2 regions of the Streptomyces sp. NPDC007991 genome follow, and region 1 is predicted to be linked to the other one. Evidence: riboswitches for the same ligand, from Rfam matches in the RefSeq annotation. Region 1 holds a riboswitch; the other holds the start of a gene.
What was found. A riboswitch is a leader RNA that binds a small molecule or an ion and turns the genes downstream of it on or off. The one in region 1 is predicted to bind glycine.
Positions count from the first base shown of each region.

Region 1 (7,610 bases):
GGGACCGACGCCGGGACCGCCGCCGCCGTGCGGGATGCAGAAGGTCTTGTGCAGGTTCAGGTGCGAGACGTCACCGCCGAAGTGCCCCGGCTTGGCGAGCCCCACGAGCGCGTTGAGGTTGGCCCCGTCGACGTAGACCTGCCCGCCCGCCTCGTGCACCTGGGCGCAGATCTCGGAGACGTGCTCCTCGAACACTCCGTGCGTGGACGGGTACGTGATCATCAGCACCGCCAGCTCGTCGCGGTGCTGCTCGATCCTGGCCCGCAGGTCCTCGACGTCGATCTCGCCGTCGTCGGCGGTCTTGACGACGACGACCTTCATGCCCGCCATCACCGCGCTCGCGGCGTTGGTCCCGTGCGCGGACGACGGGATCAGGCACACCGTGCGCTGCTCGTCCCCGTTGGCGCGGTGGTACCCGCGTACGGCGAGCAGGCCGGCCAGCTCGCCCTGCGACCCGGCGTTCGGCTGGAGGGACACCTTGTCGTACCCGGTGACCTCGGCGAGGCGGTCCTCCAGCTCACGGATGAGGGTGAGGTACCCCCCGGCCTGCTCGGCGGGCGCGAAGGGGTGCAGCTGCCCGAACTCGGGCCAGGTGACCGGCTCCATCTCCGTGGTCGCGTTGAGCTTCATGGTGCAGGAACCCAGCGGGATCATGCCCCGGTCGAGCGCGTAGTCCCGGTCGGCCAGCCGGCGCAGGTAGCGCAGCATGGCGGTTTCGGAGCGGTGCTGGTGGAAGACGGGGTGCGTCAGGTACTCGTCGGTCCGCAGCAGAGCGTCCGCAAGCCCGTCCTCCGTGGCCGCGTCCAGCACCTCGATGACACCGTCGACACCGAAGGCGGCCCATACGGCACGCAGCTGGTTGCGCGTGGTGGTCTCGTCGCAGGCGATCGAGACGTGGTCGGCGTCGACGAGACGGAGGTTGACCCCGTTCTCCCGCGCGGCGGCCACGACGCCGGCGGCCCGGCCCTCGACACGCACGGTCAGCGTGTCGAAGTAGGACCCGTGCACGACCTCGACCCCGCCGTTGGCGAGCCCGGCGGCGAGCACGGTGGCGTACCGGTGGGTGCGCCGCGCGATGCCCTTGAGGCCCTCCGGCCCGTGGTAGACGGCGTACATGCCGGCCATGACGGCGAGCAGCACCTGGGCGGTGCAGATGTTGCTGGTGGCCTTCTCGCGGCGGATGTGCTGCTCACGCGTCTGGAGCGCCAGCCGGTAGGCCTTGTTCCCGTCGGCGTCGACGGACACGCCGACGAGCCGCCCGGGCAGGCTGCGCGCCATCTTGTCCTTGACCGCCATGTAACCGGCGTGCGGACCGCCGAAGCCCATCGGCACACCGAAGCGCTGCGTGGTGCCGACGGCGATGTCCGCGCCGAGCTCACCGGGCGACTTCAGCAGCGTCAGCGCGAGCAGATCGGCGGCGACGGTGACGAGCGCGCCGAGTTCGTGGGCCTGGTCGATGACCGGCTTGATGTCGCGTACGGCTCCGGAGGCGCCCGGGTACTGGATCAGCACGCCGTTGATCTCGCGCTCGGCGATCTCGGCGGGGATGCCCTCGCCGAGGTCGGCGACGACGACCTCGACGCCGGCCGGCTCGGCCCGGGTCCGGATCACGGCGATGGTCTGCGGCAGCGCGTCCGCGTCGACCAGGAACAGGCCCCTCTTGTTCTTGCCGAGGCGCCGCGACAGCGCCATGGCCTCGGCGGCCGCGGTGCCCTCGTCGAGCAGGGAGGCACCGGAGGTGGGCAGTCCGGTGAGGTCGGCGACCATGGTCTGGAAGTTGAGCAGCGCCTCGAGCCGCCCCTGCGAGATCTCCGGCTGGTACGGCGTGTAGGCCGTGTACCAGGCCGGGTTCTCCATGACGTTGCGCATGATCACGGGCGGCGTGAAGGTGCCGTAGTAGCCGAGCCCGATCATGGAGTCGAGGACCTGGTTGCGGTCGGCGAGGGAGCGCAGCTCGGCGATCACCTCGGCCTCGCTGCGGGCGCCCGGCAGGTCCAGCGCCTCTGCGCTCTTGATCACGGCCGGGACCGCGGCGGCCGTGAGCTCGTCCAGCGAGCCGTAGCCGACCTGCGCGAGCATCTTGGCGCGGGCCTCGTGGTCGGGGCCGATGTGGCGCTGCTCGAAGGGCACTGCCTCTTCGAGTGCGGAGAGCGGGATGCGATGGGCGGTCATTTGCGGAGGCCTCCTGGTCTGACACGACCTTCGAGGGGCACCACGGCACGGGTACCCGGACGGCCTCCCCCTCTGTCATCTCAACCTGAGAGCTTCACCGGATCGCCCGAAGGCCTCCGGTTTTCACCGTCGGTGAGAGCGGAAGCCGTCGACACCCGCCCTGCTTTCCAGAGTGGCCTCGTCCGTGCGGTACGTGGGCCTGAGAGATTCCGGGGAGGATTTGCTCCTTCGGCGCCTCCGATGGTGTCTGGAGGACTCTCCCGCACGGGGTCAGCAGCCGCTGCCAGCGTACCAGCGCGGTCCACGCACGAACCTTCGAGTGGCCGCCTCTCCGATTGTGCCGTTTTGTGGTGCTTACGGATGAGTTGCGACCACGTGGAGGACCCGTGCGAACCGATATCGATCCACGCCACCTGATCGGCCGCAAGGCGTTCGACCGCAACGGAACCAGGATCGGCACGATCGACGAGGTCTACCTCGACGACGCCACCGGCGAGCCGGAGTGGGCCGCCATACGGACCGGCCTGTTCAGCAGGGACGCTTTCGTCCCCCTCGAACCCAGCGAACTGATCAACGGGGCCCTCCACGTGCCCTTCGACCGCGCCCTGATCAAGGACGCCCCCGACTTCGGCGTGGGCCGCCATCTCTCCCCCGAACAGGAACTGCAGCTCTACCACCACTACGGCCTCGACGTCGCCGCACCTCCCCCGCTCCCCGACCACCACTTCGGCAAGCTGGCGGGCACGGACGAGACCGCGTGAAGCCCCCACCGGCCGTCTAGGGAGCAGCGGATCGCAGCCCCACGGCCCCGGCCCCGCCCTCCGGCCCACCGTGACTCCCCTCTGAACTCGATAACACCAGCGGCAGCGGATCCGCCGGCTCCAGGTCCGGATCGTCGCCCCGGAACGTCCGCACCCGCCCGGGCTCCGAGCCGGGCGTCTCGAACCGCACGGTCACCCGCCCCAGACCGCTGCCCTGCACCCAGCCGTGCCCGAACACGGCGTGCCGTACGTCGTGCCCGGCGGGCCACCGCCGCTCGGCGAGCGCCGGCCGCTCCTCGGCCGGCGTCACGGCGTCCTCCTCAAGGGGCCCCTCCGCCTCCGTCCGCTCCCCCGCCGCCTGCGCGAAGAGATCCTCCTGCGTGTAGTCGGCGAGCCCGCTGACGCCCACTCCGAGCAGCCGCACACCGCCCGTGGTGTCGACCGAGTCGAGCAGCCGGGCCGCCGCCTCGCGGATCACCCCGGGATCGTCCGTCGGTCCGCGCAGCGTCTCGGACCGGGTGAGCGTCGAGAAGTCGTACCGCCGCACCTTCAGCACGATGGTCCGCCCCGACAGCCCGGCCCCGCGCAGCCGCCGCACGCACCGGTCGGCCAGCCGCTGCACCTCCAGACCGACCCGCACCCGGTCATGGATGTCCACGTCATAGGTGTCCTCGACCGACACCGACTTCGTCTCCCGCTCCGCCACGACAGGCCGGTCGTCCCGGGCCAGCGCCATGGCGTAGAGCCCGTGCCCGTGCGACTTTCCCAGCAGCCGGACCAGCTCGTCCTCGCCTGCCTCGACGATCTCCTCGATCGTGGTGATCCCGGCCCGCCGCAGGTGGTCGCCCGTCGCCGGCCCGACCCCCGGCAGTGTCCGCACCGACATCGGTCCGAGCATCGCCCGCTCGGTCCCCGGCTCGATCACCACCAGCCCGTCCGGCTTGGCCTGCTCCGAGGCGATCTTCGCGAGCATCTTGGAGGCGGCGAGTCCGACCGACCCCGTGAGCCCGGTGACGGCCCGTATGTCCGCGCGCAGCCGCGCCCCGACCAGCCGCGCCGACTGTTCGTCCCAGGCCGCTCCCCCGGCCTCCAGGTCGACGAACGCCTCGTCCAGGCTCAGCGGCTCCACCAGCGGCGACAAGGCCCGCAGCAGCTCCATCACCCGCTCGCTGATCGCCTTGTAGAACCCGAAGCGCGGCACAAGGTACGCGGCGTTGGGCGCGAGCCGCCGGGCCTGCCCCATCGGCATCGCCGAATGCACACCGAAGACCCTGGCCTCGTACGACGCCGTGGCCACGACGCCCCGCGGTCCGAGCCCGCCCACGACGACGGCCTTCCCGCGCAGACTCGGCTTGGACGCCTGCTCCACCGAGGCGAAGAAGGCATCCATGTCGAGATGCAGGATCGTGGGCGCGGTTCTCACATCTCCGATGCTGCCCTACGCCACTGACAACGCCTCGGACAACCGCCCTGACACCCCCGGCAGAAACCGCTTGCCGCCCGGCGCGGAAACGTCCCGCCTGGAATGATCTGGGAGCACCGCAGCGCCGTACGGCTCAGACGGCCCGGTTCCGACGCCGCGCCAGCTCGTCCGCCGGGTTGGGCCCGACCAGGGTCTCGCCGGTGTCGATCCGCTCCCCGTGCAGCTGGGACAGCGCGCTCTCGACATCCCGCCACACCACGCCCACGGCGATCCCGAAGACGCCCTGGCCCCCTTGGAGCAGCGCGTGGACCTCGTCGGGCGAGGTGCATTCGTAGACCGTCGCCCCGTCACTCATCAGCGTCATCCGCTCCAGATCGCGGAAACCGCGTTCTCTGAGGTGCTGCACGGCCGTGCGGATGTTCTGGAGCGACACCCCGGTGTCGAGGAACCGCTTGACGATCTTCAGGACGACGACGTCCCGGAAGCTGTACAGCCGCTGCGTCCCCGACCCGTAGGCGGGGCGCACACTCGGCTCGACGAGGCCGGTGCGGGCCCAGTAGTCCAGCTGCCGGTAGGTGATACCGGCGGCCGCGCAGGCCGTGGGGCCGCGATAGCCGATCTGCTCGGACGCCATGGACGTCGTCCCTCCGCTGCTCGGCACAGCCGTCGGTCGCTGCGGAACGTGATCGGCCACGCCACCGGGCTGGGGACACGCCCCGCTCGGGCGGAGCCGTGAGCCCGGGGGAGGGTACGGACCGCTCGCCCTGAGACTGCGCTCGGGGCCACCCCCAGCCGTACCGTCGCCGCTGCTTCTCACGCCGACCTCCGTCCTTGACCTGCCTTCTCGACGGTAGGCAGTCACCCGGGGTGCGTCAACGATCGCCACACTCGCCACGCCGAGTGATAATCACCCTAAGAGTGGTTTCCCGTGCCCCACCGCGGGGAAAGGCTAGCCGAATGCCCTCGGCGCGGGCCGCGTGACGCTCTCCCCCGCCTCCGGCACATGCGGGCATTTCACCCGTCACACATACGGCGGGCGACCCTGCCGCGGACCACACCGCCCGCCGAGCCGCCCCACACATGCCTCACTGCCCTCTGATACTCCCCGCCATCGGCTCTTACCGGAATCCGGAGCTCACTGGCTGCTGCTGCCGAAGTCCTCCGGGGAGATCTGGTCGAGGAACTCGCGGAACTTCTCCACCTCGTCCTCCTGCTCGTCCGGGATCGCGATACCGGCGTCGTCGAGCACCGTGTCACTGCCGTAGATCGGCGTTCCGGTGCGCAGGGCCAGCGCTATGGCGTCGGACGGGCGGGCGCTCACCTCGACGCCGCTGGCGAAGACCAGCTCCGCGTAGAAGACGCCCTCACGCAGGTCCGTGATGCGCACTTCCGTCAGCTCCTGGCCGACGGCCTCCAGCACGTCCTTGAACAGGTCGTGGGTCAGCGGTCGTGCCGGAGCCATGCCCTGCTGGGCGAAGGCGATCGCCGTCGCCTCCCCCGGTCCGATCCAGATAGGGAGGTAACGGTCGCCTCCCACTTCACGCAGCAGCACGATCGGTTGGTTGGAGGGCATTTCCACCCGGACACCTACGACATCGAGCTCGTTCACACAGCAACCCTAGGCCGTGCTCGGGATGTTTGGGTAGTCGGGCCGGGAACGGGCGCCTGTTCCGGTCGCCCACGACCGGCCGCCTCAGGGCAGCCGCACACCCAGCGCCGTCTGCACCAGAGCGGCGTGCAGCTTCACCGTGAGCCCCGCCAGCTCCTTGGCACGGGCCTCCGCATGAGCCCTGGTCTGCGGATTCCGGTGCCGCTTCAGCGGGGCCACCACCTGGTCCACGAGCCCGGCCTCGCGGTCGGCGGCGGCCTTCATCACCCGCAGGTGCCGCGGCTCGATCCCGAACCGCCCCAGCTCGGCGATCAGCGAGGCCACCGTGGCCGCCTCCGCGTCGTACACCCCGTCCTCCAGAGGCGTGACGAGCCCGTAGGACTCCCACTCCCCGAGCTCCTCCTCGCCGACGCCGGCGGCGGCCAGCAGCTCCTCACGCCCGATCCTGGCCGCCGTGGGCACCTCGGGGGACTCGGGCACGCTCTCGCCGTCACGCTGACGGCCCAGCGCCGGCAGCTGGACGGCCTCACCGCGCTCCATGGCGTCCAGATGCTCGCGGATCACCTTCAGGGGCAGATAGTGGTCCCGCTGCATCCTCAGCACATGGCCGAGGCGCTCGACGTCATGGGCGCTGAACTTGCGATACCCCGACGGGGTCCGCTGGGGCTCGATGAGCCCCTCCGCCTCCAGGAAACGGATCTTGGAGATGGTGACCTCGGGGAACTCGTCGCGCAGCACGTTCAGCACCGTGCCGATGCTCATCAGCCTGTCCGTGGCGGCGGCGCCGTGCCCGGCACCGCCGCTCGGTGTTTGAAGCATGGACCTTCCCTGACGGACGGACCTTCGCAGGGGTTCCCCGGACGGACCGGTCAGTAGCCCCGCTGGCTGGCGTAGAAGACCAGCCGGTACTTGCCGATCTGCACCTCGTCGCCGTTGTTCAGGGCGACCTGGTCGATCCGCTCGCGGTTCACGTACGTGCCGTTCAGGCTGCCCACGTCGGCCACCGTGAACGAGCCGTCCTGCCCCCGGCGGAACTCCACATGGCGCCGGGAGACCGTCACGTCGTCCAGGAAGATGTCGCTCTGCGGATGACGCCCGGCCGTGGTCAGATCGCCGTCCAGCAGGAAACGGCTGCCCGAGTTCGGCCCGCGGCGCACGACCAGGAGCGCGGAACCCAGTGGCAGCGCGTCGACCGCCGCCTGCGCCTCGGGGGACAGGGTCGGCATCGGCGTCTGGCCGGTGGTCTCGCTGTCGTAGGCCTCGAGACCGGAGATGGAGATCGTGGAGGTCGTCTCGGACGGACGCTCCGCCGCCGCACCCGCCCGCAGCGGCGCGCCGCAGTTGGAGCAGAAGCGGCTGTTCTCCGCGTTGCGGTTACCGCACCTCGTACACACCAGGGCCGACATCGGATCCTCCTGCCGCGGCTGCCCACCGGGGGCATTGGACGCATACGGGCCGGAAATCTCTCCACCCGCACCTGAGGTTGACGGTTGCCCGAAACCTATGCCGCCGGGCTGCGCAGGGTCAACCGACGGCGCGCCCTGACCTCCGGAAACGTCACCACCCGGGCCACCGACCTGGTCCCGGAACAGCGGCCGCTGGCCCTCCGCGTCAGGCTGTGCGCGATGGCGAGCGGTCGCGTTGT
Region 1 covers NZ_JBIBJD010000006.1:626,699-634,308, forward strand. Annotated here, with positions in the region: gene gcvP (aminomethyl-transferring glycine dehydrogenase) at 1-2,172, opposite strand, end outside; glycine riboswitch at 2,350-2,445, opposite strand; gene ACFZDA_RS20525 (PRC-barrel domain-containing protein) at 2,559-2,933, shown strand; gene ACFZDA_RS20530 (DNA polymerase IV) at 2,950-4,356, opposite strand; gene ACFZDA_RS20535 (MerR family transcriptional regulator) at 4,490-5,173, opposite strand; gene ACFZDA_RS20540 (bifunctional nuclease family protein) at 5,492-5,965, opposite strand; gene ACFZDA_RS20545 (MerR family transcriptional regulator) at 6,050-6,784, opposite strand; gene ACFZDA_RS20550 (FHA domain-containing protein) at 6,835-7,610, opposite strand, start outside.

Region 2 (7,610 bases), on a different contig from region 1:
CGCGCCCGAGGCGTCGTACGCCCACAGGGTCATGCCGTTCGCGTGGTACGGCAGGGCCTTGCGGCGGTGCAGGACCATGTCGTCGTCGTAGGAGAACGCGATCTCGTGCTCGCCCAGCAGGTTCAGCCGGCCGGCGGCCTTGATCGCCTCCACCCGCTCGTCGGCCGTCTCCACGTCCACCGTGCGCGGCGAGTCGCCTTCCAGACCGAGCAGCACCGCCTTGGGCGTGCCGTGGCCGTGGCCGGTCGCGCCGAGGGAGCCGTAGAGCTCCGCGCGGACCTTCACGGCCGGGGCCAGCAGCTCCTCGTTGCGCAGCCGCCGGGCGAACATCCGCGCCGCGCGCATCGGGCCGACGGTGTGGGAGCTGGAAGGGCCGATGCCGATCGAGAACAGGTCGAAGACCGAGATGGCCACGGGGGACTCCTGACTACGGGGGTGGTGCAAGGGGTGGTGCAGGGGACAGGGTGCCCCGCCCCACGCGGGACAGGGCGGAACGGGGCACCCCGAAAGGTTTCTTCGTTATGTGTGTGAACCCGAGGTGTGCGAACCCGGGTACAGCGGGTGCTTGTCGGCCAGGGCCTTCACCCGGGCCTTGAGTGCCTCGGCGTCGTAGGACGGCTTCAGCGCCTCGGCGATGACGTCCGCGACCTCCGCGAAGTCCTCGGCCGCAAAACCCCGGGTCGCCAGGGCCGGTGTGCCGATCCGCAGACCCGAGGTCACCATCGGCGGGCGCGGGTCGTCGGGGATCGCGTTCCGGTTGACCGTGATGCCCACCTCGTGGAGGCGGTCCTCGGCCTGCCGGCCGTCCAGCTCCGAGTGGCGCAGGTCGACCAGGACCAGGTGCACGTCCGTGCCGCCGGACAGGACGTCCACGCCCACGGCCCGGACGTCGTCCTTCACCAGACGCTCGGCCAGGATGCGGGCGCCCTCCAGCGTACGGCGCTGGCGCTCCTTGAAGTCCTGTGAGGCGGCGACCTTGAAGGCGACCGCCTTGGCCGCGATCACATGCTCCAGTGGACCGCCCTGCTGACCGGGGAAGACAGCGGAGTTGATCTTCTTGGCCAGTTCGGCAGTGGAAAGGATCACACCGCCGCGCGGGCCGCCCAGCGTCTTGTGGGTGGTCGTGGTCACCACGTGCGCGTGCGGCACCGGGTTCGGGTGCAGCCCCGCCGCGACGAGCCCGGCGAAGTGCGCCATGTCGACCATCAGGTACGCGCCGACCTCGTCCGCGATCCGGCGGAACTCCGCGAAGTCCAGCTGCCGCGGGTAGGCCGACCAGCCCGCGACGATCAGCTTCGGCTTCGACTCCTTCGCCAGCCGCTCCACCTCGGCCATGTCGACCCGGCCGTCCTCGCCCACGTGGTAGGCGACGACGTCGTAGAGCTTGCCGGAGAAGTTGATCTTCATGCCGTGGGTCAGGTGCCCGCCGTGCGCGAGGTTCAGACCCATGATGGTGTCGCCCGGCTTGAGCAGCGCGAACATCGCGGCGGCGTTGGCCTGGGCGCCCGAGTGCGGCTGCACGTTGGCGTGCTCGGCGCCGAACAGCTCCTTGACGCGGTCGATCGCGATCTGCTCGACCACGTCGACGTGCTCGCAGCCGCCGTAGTAACGGCGGCCGGGGTAGCCCTCGGCGTACTTGTTGGTGAGGACCGAGCCCTGCGCCTCCATGACCGCGACCGGAGCGAAGTTCTCCGAGGCGATCATCTCGAGCGTGGACTGCTGCCGGTGCAGCTCGGCGTCGACCGCGGCGGCCACGGCCGGGTCGAGCTCGTGCAGGGGTGTGTTCAGGACGGACATACGGCTATGACTCCTCAGCCGGCGGAGAACGCGGTGTACTCGTCGGCGGAGAGCAGGTCGCCCGGCTCCTCGGCGACCCGCACCTTGAACAGCCAGCCGCCCTCGAAGGGGGCCGAGTTCACCAGCGACGGGTCGTTCACCACGTCCTCGTTGACCTCGGTGACCTCACCGGAGACGGGGGAGTAGAGGTCGGACACCGACTTGGTCGACTCCAGTTCGCCGCAGGTCTCGCCCGCGGACACCGTGTCGCCGACCTCGGGGAGCTGGACGAAGACCACGTCGCCGAGCGCGTTGGCCGCGTGCTCCGTGATGCCGACCGTCGAGACGCCGTCCTCGGCGGCCGACAGCCACTCGTGCTCCTTGCTGTAACGCAGCTGCTGGGGGTTGCTCATGGCCTGGATTCTCCTGTACGCGCGGGAGTGCTGTGGAAAGGGGGGACTGCTGATGAGCTGGGACGACGGACAACGGGGTCGCTTGTCACGGCCCCTGGCCAGTGTCTACTTCCGGCGCTTGTAGAACGGCAGCGCCACGACCTCGTACGGCTCGTGACTGCCCCGGATGTCCACGGCCACGCCCGCAGTGCCGGGGCCGGCGTGCGCGGCGTCGACGTAGGCCATCGCGATCGGCTTGCCGAGGGTGGGGGAGGGGGCGCCGGAGGTGACCTCGCCGATCACCTCGCCGCCGGCGACGACCGCGTACCCGGCGCGCGGAACCCTGCGGCCCTCGGCGACCAGGCCGACGAGTACGCGCGGCGGCTGGGACTCGGCGCGGGCGGCGGCCTCCCGCAGGGCCTCGCGCCCCACGAAGTCGCCCTCCTTCTCGAACTTCACCACCCGGCCGAGCCCGGCGTCGAAGGGGGTCAGCGAGGTGCTCAGCTCGTGCCCGTACAGCGGCATGCCCGCCTCCAGGCGCAGCGTGTCGCGGCAGGACAGCCCGCACGGGACGAGCCCGGCGCCCTCGCCCGCCTTGGTCAGGGCCTGCCACAGCTCGGCCGCGTGCTCCGGCTTCACGAACAGCTCGAAGCCGTCCTCGCCGGTGTAGCCGGTGCGGGCGATCAGGGCCGGGACACCCGCGACCGTGCCGGGCAGCCCTGCGTAGTACTTCAGCCCGTCGAGGTCGGCGTCGGTCAGGGACTTCAGGATCCCGGGGGACTGCGGCCCCTGGACGGCGATCAGCGCGTAGGCGTCCCGGTCGTCGCGCACCTCGGCGTCGAAGCCGGCGGCGCGCTCGGTCAGCGCGTCCAGGACCACCTGGGCGTTGGAGGCGTTGGCGACCACCATGTACTCGGTCTCGCCCAGCCGGTAGACGATCAGGTCGTCCAGGATGCCGCCGTCGGCCCGGCAGATCATGGTGTAGCGGGCGCGGCCGGGCTTGACGCCGCCGATGTCGCCCACCAGGGCGTAGTCGAGCAGGGCGGCGGCCTGCGGGCCGGTGACGGTGATCTCGCCCATGTGGGAGAGGTCGAAGAGCCCGGCCTTCGTGCGCACGGCGGTGTGTTCGTCGCGCTCGGAGCCGTAGCGCAGGGGCATGTCCCAGCCGGCGAAGTCGGTCATCGTCGCGCCGAGCGCACGATGCAGGGCATCGAGCGCGGTGTGGCGGAGTTCTCCTGTACTGCTCATCGGTCGGTCGTCTCCAAGGGGCATGACGGGCGAGGTCGTTCCTCCCCATCTGTCATCGGAACCTGAGAGGTTCGCCATGACCACGGGGGACACGGCTTGCACCTTGGGTGGAGCCACGCCCGTCGCCACGGCGACAGGGGAGGGCCCGCTTTTCAGATGTGCCTCGCCCGCGCGGTAACGGGGCCTGAGAGATTCAAGGGAGGGACTTGCTCCTTCGGCGCCCCAGCGTCGGACGGTGCTGGGGACTCTCCCGCGCGGATTCAAACGGCCGGTATGCAGTTGGCGCGCACATCATTGCACGCATCGTCGCGGGGTGGCAGGGGGACCACCTGTAGCAGGGCTGTTGCGGGAAGAGGACTAAATCCAGAGACATCTGGCATTACCTTCTCTTTACACTCGGCGGGGATGGGACTGAAGTACCTGGCCCCAGGGGAGGACGATCACGGTGAACAGGACCACCGCGTACGCCACGACGTCGGGCATCGCGCTGCCCGAGCAGCCGGCCGCTCCGGCACACGCGGCCTGCGGCCCGCTGCCGGTCGTCCGCGATCTGCGCGAGCGCGCCGGCCGCGGCCCGCACGCGCTGCTCTTCGGCCCCCGCGACCTCGTCGTGGTCACGGGCCTGCCCGGCAGCGGCAAGTCCACGCTGATGCGGCGCACCGTGCCCGGCCGGCGCATCGACTCCCAGGACACCCGCGACCGCTGGGACAGCCGCATGCCGCGCTTCCTGCCGTACGGGGTCTACCGCCCGCTCGTCCGCCTCGCCCACTACGCCGGGCTGCGCCGCGCCCTGCGCACCGGCGAGGGCGTCGTCGTGCACGACTGCGGCACGCAGGCCTGGGTCCGCCGCTGGCTGGCCCGCGAGGCCCGCCGCCGGGGCGGCACCCTGCATCTGCTCATGCTCGACGTCACCCCCGAGGAGGCCCTGGCCGGCCAGCGCGACCGGGGCCGCGGTGTCTCCCGGTACGCGTTCCTGCGCCACCGCGCGGCGGCCGGCCGCCTGCTGCGCTCCGTGGAGCGGGGCGAACTGCCCGCGGGCTGCGGCTCGGCGATCCTCGTCGACCGGGACGCGGCGGACGCCCTGCGCCGGATCGGGTTCACGGGCTGACCGCGGGCGGCCGGGAAGCCGTTAGCCTTTTGAGCCACAGCAGTGGTTCCAGGCAGGCGGTAGGCAGATGGACTTCCCGGCGGACTTCTCCGCGGACTTCCCGGCGCACACGCAGACCCATCCGCACGGCGGATGGCCCGGCAACGAACTGGAGGAGGTGCTCTCGGCCTCCCTCGGCGCCGGGCCGTCGGCCGGCGGGCGGATCGTCGAGGTGCTCGGCCGGAGTTTCGTCTGGGTCCCCCTGCCGAACGGCGGCGGCCCGCAGAGCGGCCCCCTCGACCTGCCCGGCATCGAGATCGAGGGCCAGGCGTACGTGCCGGTGTTCAGCTCCGAGGAGCAGTTCCGTCAGGTCGTCGGCTCCCACATGTCGTACACCATCGCGCCCGCCGTGGAGTTCGCCCGCGGCCTGCCCCCGCACGCGGGGATAGCCGTCAACCCGGGCGGCGTGGTCGGCATACCGCTCCCGCCGCCCGCGGTGGCCGAGCTCTGCCGGGCCGGACGGACCCCCCTGGACGGCCCCGCGAGCGGCGGCCGGGTCCGCCTCTTCGAGCCCGACTGGCAGGACGACCCGGTGGACTTCCTCGCCGCCGCCTCCGCCGAGTTCGAGGCCGTCGGCGTCGTCCTCACCGCCCGCCGCTGCCTCGCCGCGATCGAGACCGCCGACCCGGTGATGTTCGTGGGCGTCGAACTCTCCCAGTGGGAAGGCGACCTGCGGGCCCTCCCCCTGGAGGCCCTGTCCCGGGCCGTGACCCGGTGCCCGGCCCCCTGGCCGGTCAACCTGGTCCTCCTGGACGTGGCGGAGGACCCGGTGGGCACCTGGATGAGAGACAGGGTCCGGCCCTTCTACCAGCGGTAGGACAGCCGACCGAGGGGCGCGGGGCGGTGACATAATGCGGCTCCGCCGCGTGGGCGCGACAAGCCACACACGACCCGCGCCCGCGAACCGGCACCAATCCCCGAGCCCCCGCACGGGCTTAAGCTAGGTCACGGTCGAGGCGTTGTACGAAGGGGCGGTAAAGGTGAGCGCGAGCGGCACGGCCGCGGCCGGACAGGTCGAGCACATGCTGCGCCAGGTCACGCCCGGGCGTTACGACGCCTACGAGGCACTCCTGCGCGCGCTCGCGACCCCGCACTCCGGCCAGATCTGGATGCTCCTCTGGCACGGCCAGGCGGGCTCCCCCGACGCCCAGTACGGGAACATGGAGGTCGACGGCTACGGCTACGCCCCCTGCGTGACCTCCGCCCAGGAGCTCTCGGCCAGCGGCTGGAACCGCAGCTACGAGGTGGTCGACGGAGTCGACGTCGCCCGCGCCCTCTACCCCGACCACTACGGCCTCTGGCTCAACCCGCACGCCCCGGGCGGCGGCGTCGGCATCCCCTGGCTCGACCTGCGCCGGATCGCCACGGGCCTGGACCGCCAGCCCGCCGGCCCGCTGCGGCTGTCCGAACCGGCCATCGAGCTCCCGCAGTTCTACGCCCTGCTCGCGCAGAACGCCCACCGCACCCCGGCCGTCCGCTCGCTGCGCCGGGCCTGGGTGCAGCCCGCGCTGGGCGCGCCGTACCTCGCCATCGGACTGGATGTGTACGACACCTCGCCGCCGGCCGTGGATTCCGTGCGCGCGATGATGCAGCAGTCCCTCGGTGCCGTACCGGACGGGCTGCCCGTCTCGACCGTCGCCATGTCCGACGAGCACGACCCGGTCGCCATGTGGCTGCGCGCGAGCGCCCGGCCCTTCTATGACCGCGAGGCCCACGCCACCGCCCCTGTCCAGGCCCCCGCCTCGGGCTACGGCTACCCCCCGGTCCCGGGCCGGTACTGACCCGCCCCGCGGGCCTCCCGCTGACCGTCCGGCGGTCCCTGTTTCCCCATCTTCGAACGCGAGCGGCTCTCAGCTCTCCGCGCGTAGATAGGGGTGAAAACATCGACTATGTCCTAAAATGCCCCTATCTCATCGCGTCCGACCCGCGTTACCCACTGTCCGGATAACGGAACCCCGCAGACAGCATCACGTTTACGCATCCTTTCACCGCCAAGTCTGGCAACAGATCGCCAAAGCGTTGAAGACTCCCCGCAAGACACGGGCCGGGTCGGTCTCGTGCACGAGACAAACAACCCGCTACAGCGGCAGCCAGGGGCTCGGCGATCGCCGGCCCGAGAGGGGTCAATCGCACCGTGACCGCACCGATCGAGACCACCGGGGCGGAAGCCGGAGCACAGCCCGAGGCCGTGCTCTCCGGGGTCAAGAAGAGCCAGATCGAAGGGCGCTCGCTCACCCAGATCGCCTGGATGCGCTTCAAGCGGGACAAGGTGGCGATGGCGGGCGGCGTCGTCGTCATCCTGCTCACGCTGCTGGCGGTGCTCTCCAAGCCGATCCAGTGGATCTTCAACCTGGATCCCAACAAGTTCAACCAGGACCTCATCGATCCCGCGCTGCTCGCCCCCAAGGGCGGCTGGGGAGGAATGAGCTGGGACCACCCGCTCGGCGTGGACCCCCAGTACGGCCGGGACATGCTCGCCCGCATCATCGACGGCTCCTGGGTCTCCCTCCTGGTCGCGGGCGGCGCCACGCTGCTGTCCGTGTGCATCGGCACCGTGCTCGGTGTCATCGCCGGGTACTACGGCGGTTGGATCGACAGTGTCATCAGCAGGCTGATGGACACCTTCCTCGCCTTCCCGCTGCTCCTGTTCGCCATCTCGATCTCGGCCTCGGTGCAGGACGGGTTCTTCGGTCTCGAGGGCCTGTCCCTGCGCATCAGTGTGCTGATCTTCGTGATCGGCTTCTTCAGCTGGCCGTACATCGGGCGCATCGTGCGCGCCCAGACGATGACCCTGCGCAAGAGGGAGTTCATCGAGGCCGCCACGAGCCTCGGGGCACGCGGCCCGTACGTCCTGTTCCGGGAGCTCCTGCCGAACCTCGTCGCGCCGATCCTCGTCTACTCGACGCTGATCATCCCGACGAACATCCTGTTCGAGGCCGCGCTGAGCTTCCTCGGTGTCGGTATCGCTCCGCCGCAGGCCTCCTGGGGCGGCATGCTCAGCAACGCTGTGGATCTCTACACGGCTGATCCGCAGTACATGTTCGTGC
Region 2 covers NZ_JBIBJD010000013.1:51,285-58,894, forward strand. Annotated here, with positions in the region: gene ACFZDA_RS32845 (L-serine ammonia-lyase) at 1-414, opposite strand, end outside; gene glyA (serine hydroxymethyltransferase) at 520-1,797, opposite strand; gene gcvH (glycine cleavage system protein GcvH) at 1,812-2,189, opposite strand; gene gcvT (glycine cleavage system aminomethyltransferase GcvT) at 2,295-3,416, opposite strand; glycine riboswitch at 3,579-3,679, opposite strand; gene ACFZDA_RS32865 (AAA family ATPase) at 3,856-4,524, shown strand; gene ACFZDA_RS32870 (enhanced serine sensitivity protein SseB C-terminal domain-containing protein) at 4,592-5,380, shown strand; gene ACFZDA_RS32875 (enhanced serine sensitivity protein SseB C-terminal domain-containing protein) at 5,544-6,344, shown strand; gene ACFZDA_RS32880 (ABC transporter permease subunit) at 6,698-7,610, shown strand, end outside.
Region 2: linked by a shared signal. The riboswitch ahead of gcvT (glycine cleavage system aminomethyltransferase GcvT) and the one ahead of gcvP (aminomethyl-transferring glycine dehydrogenase) in region 1 are both predicted to bind glycine.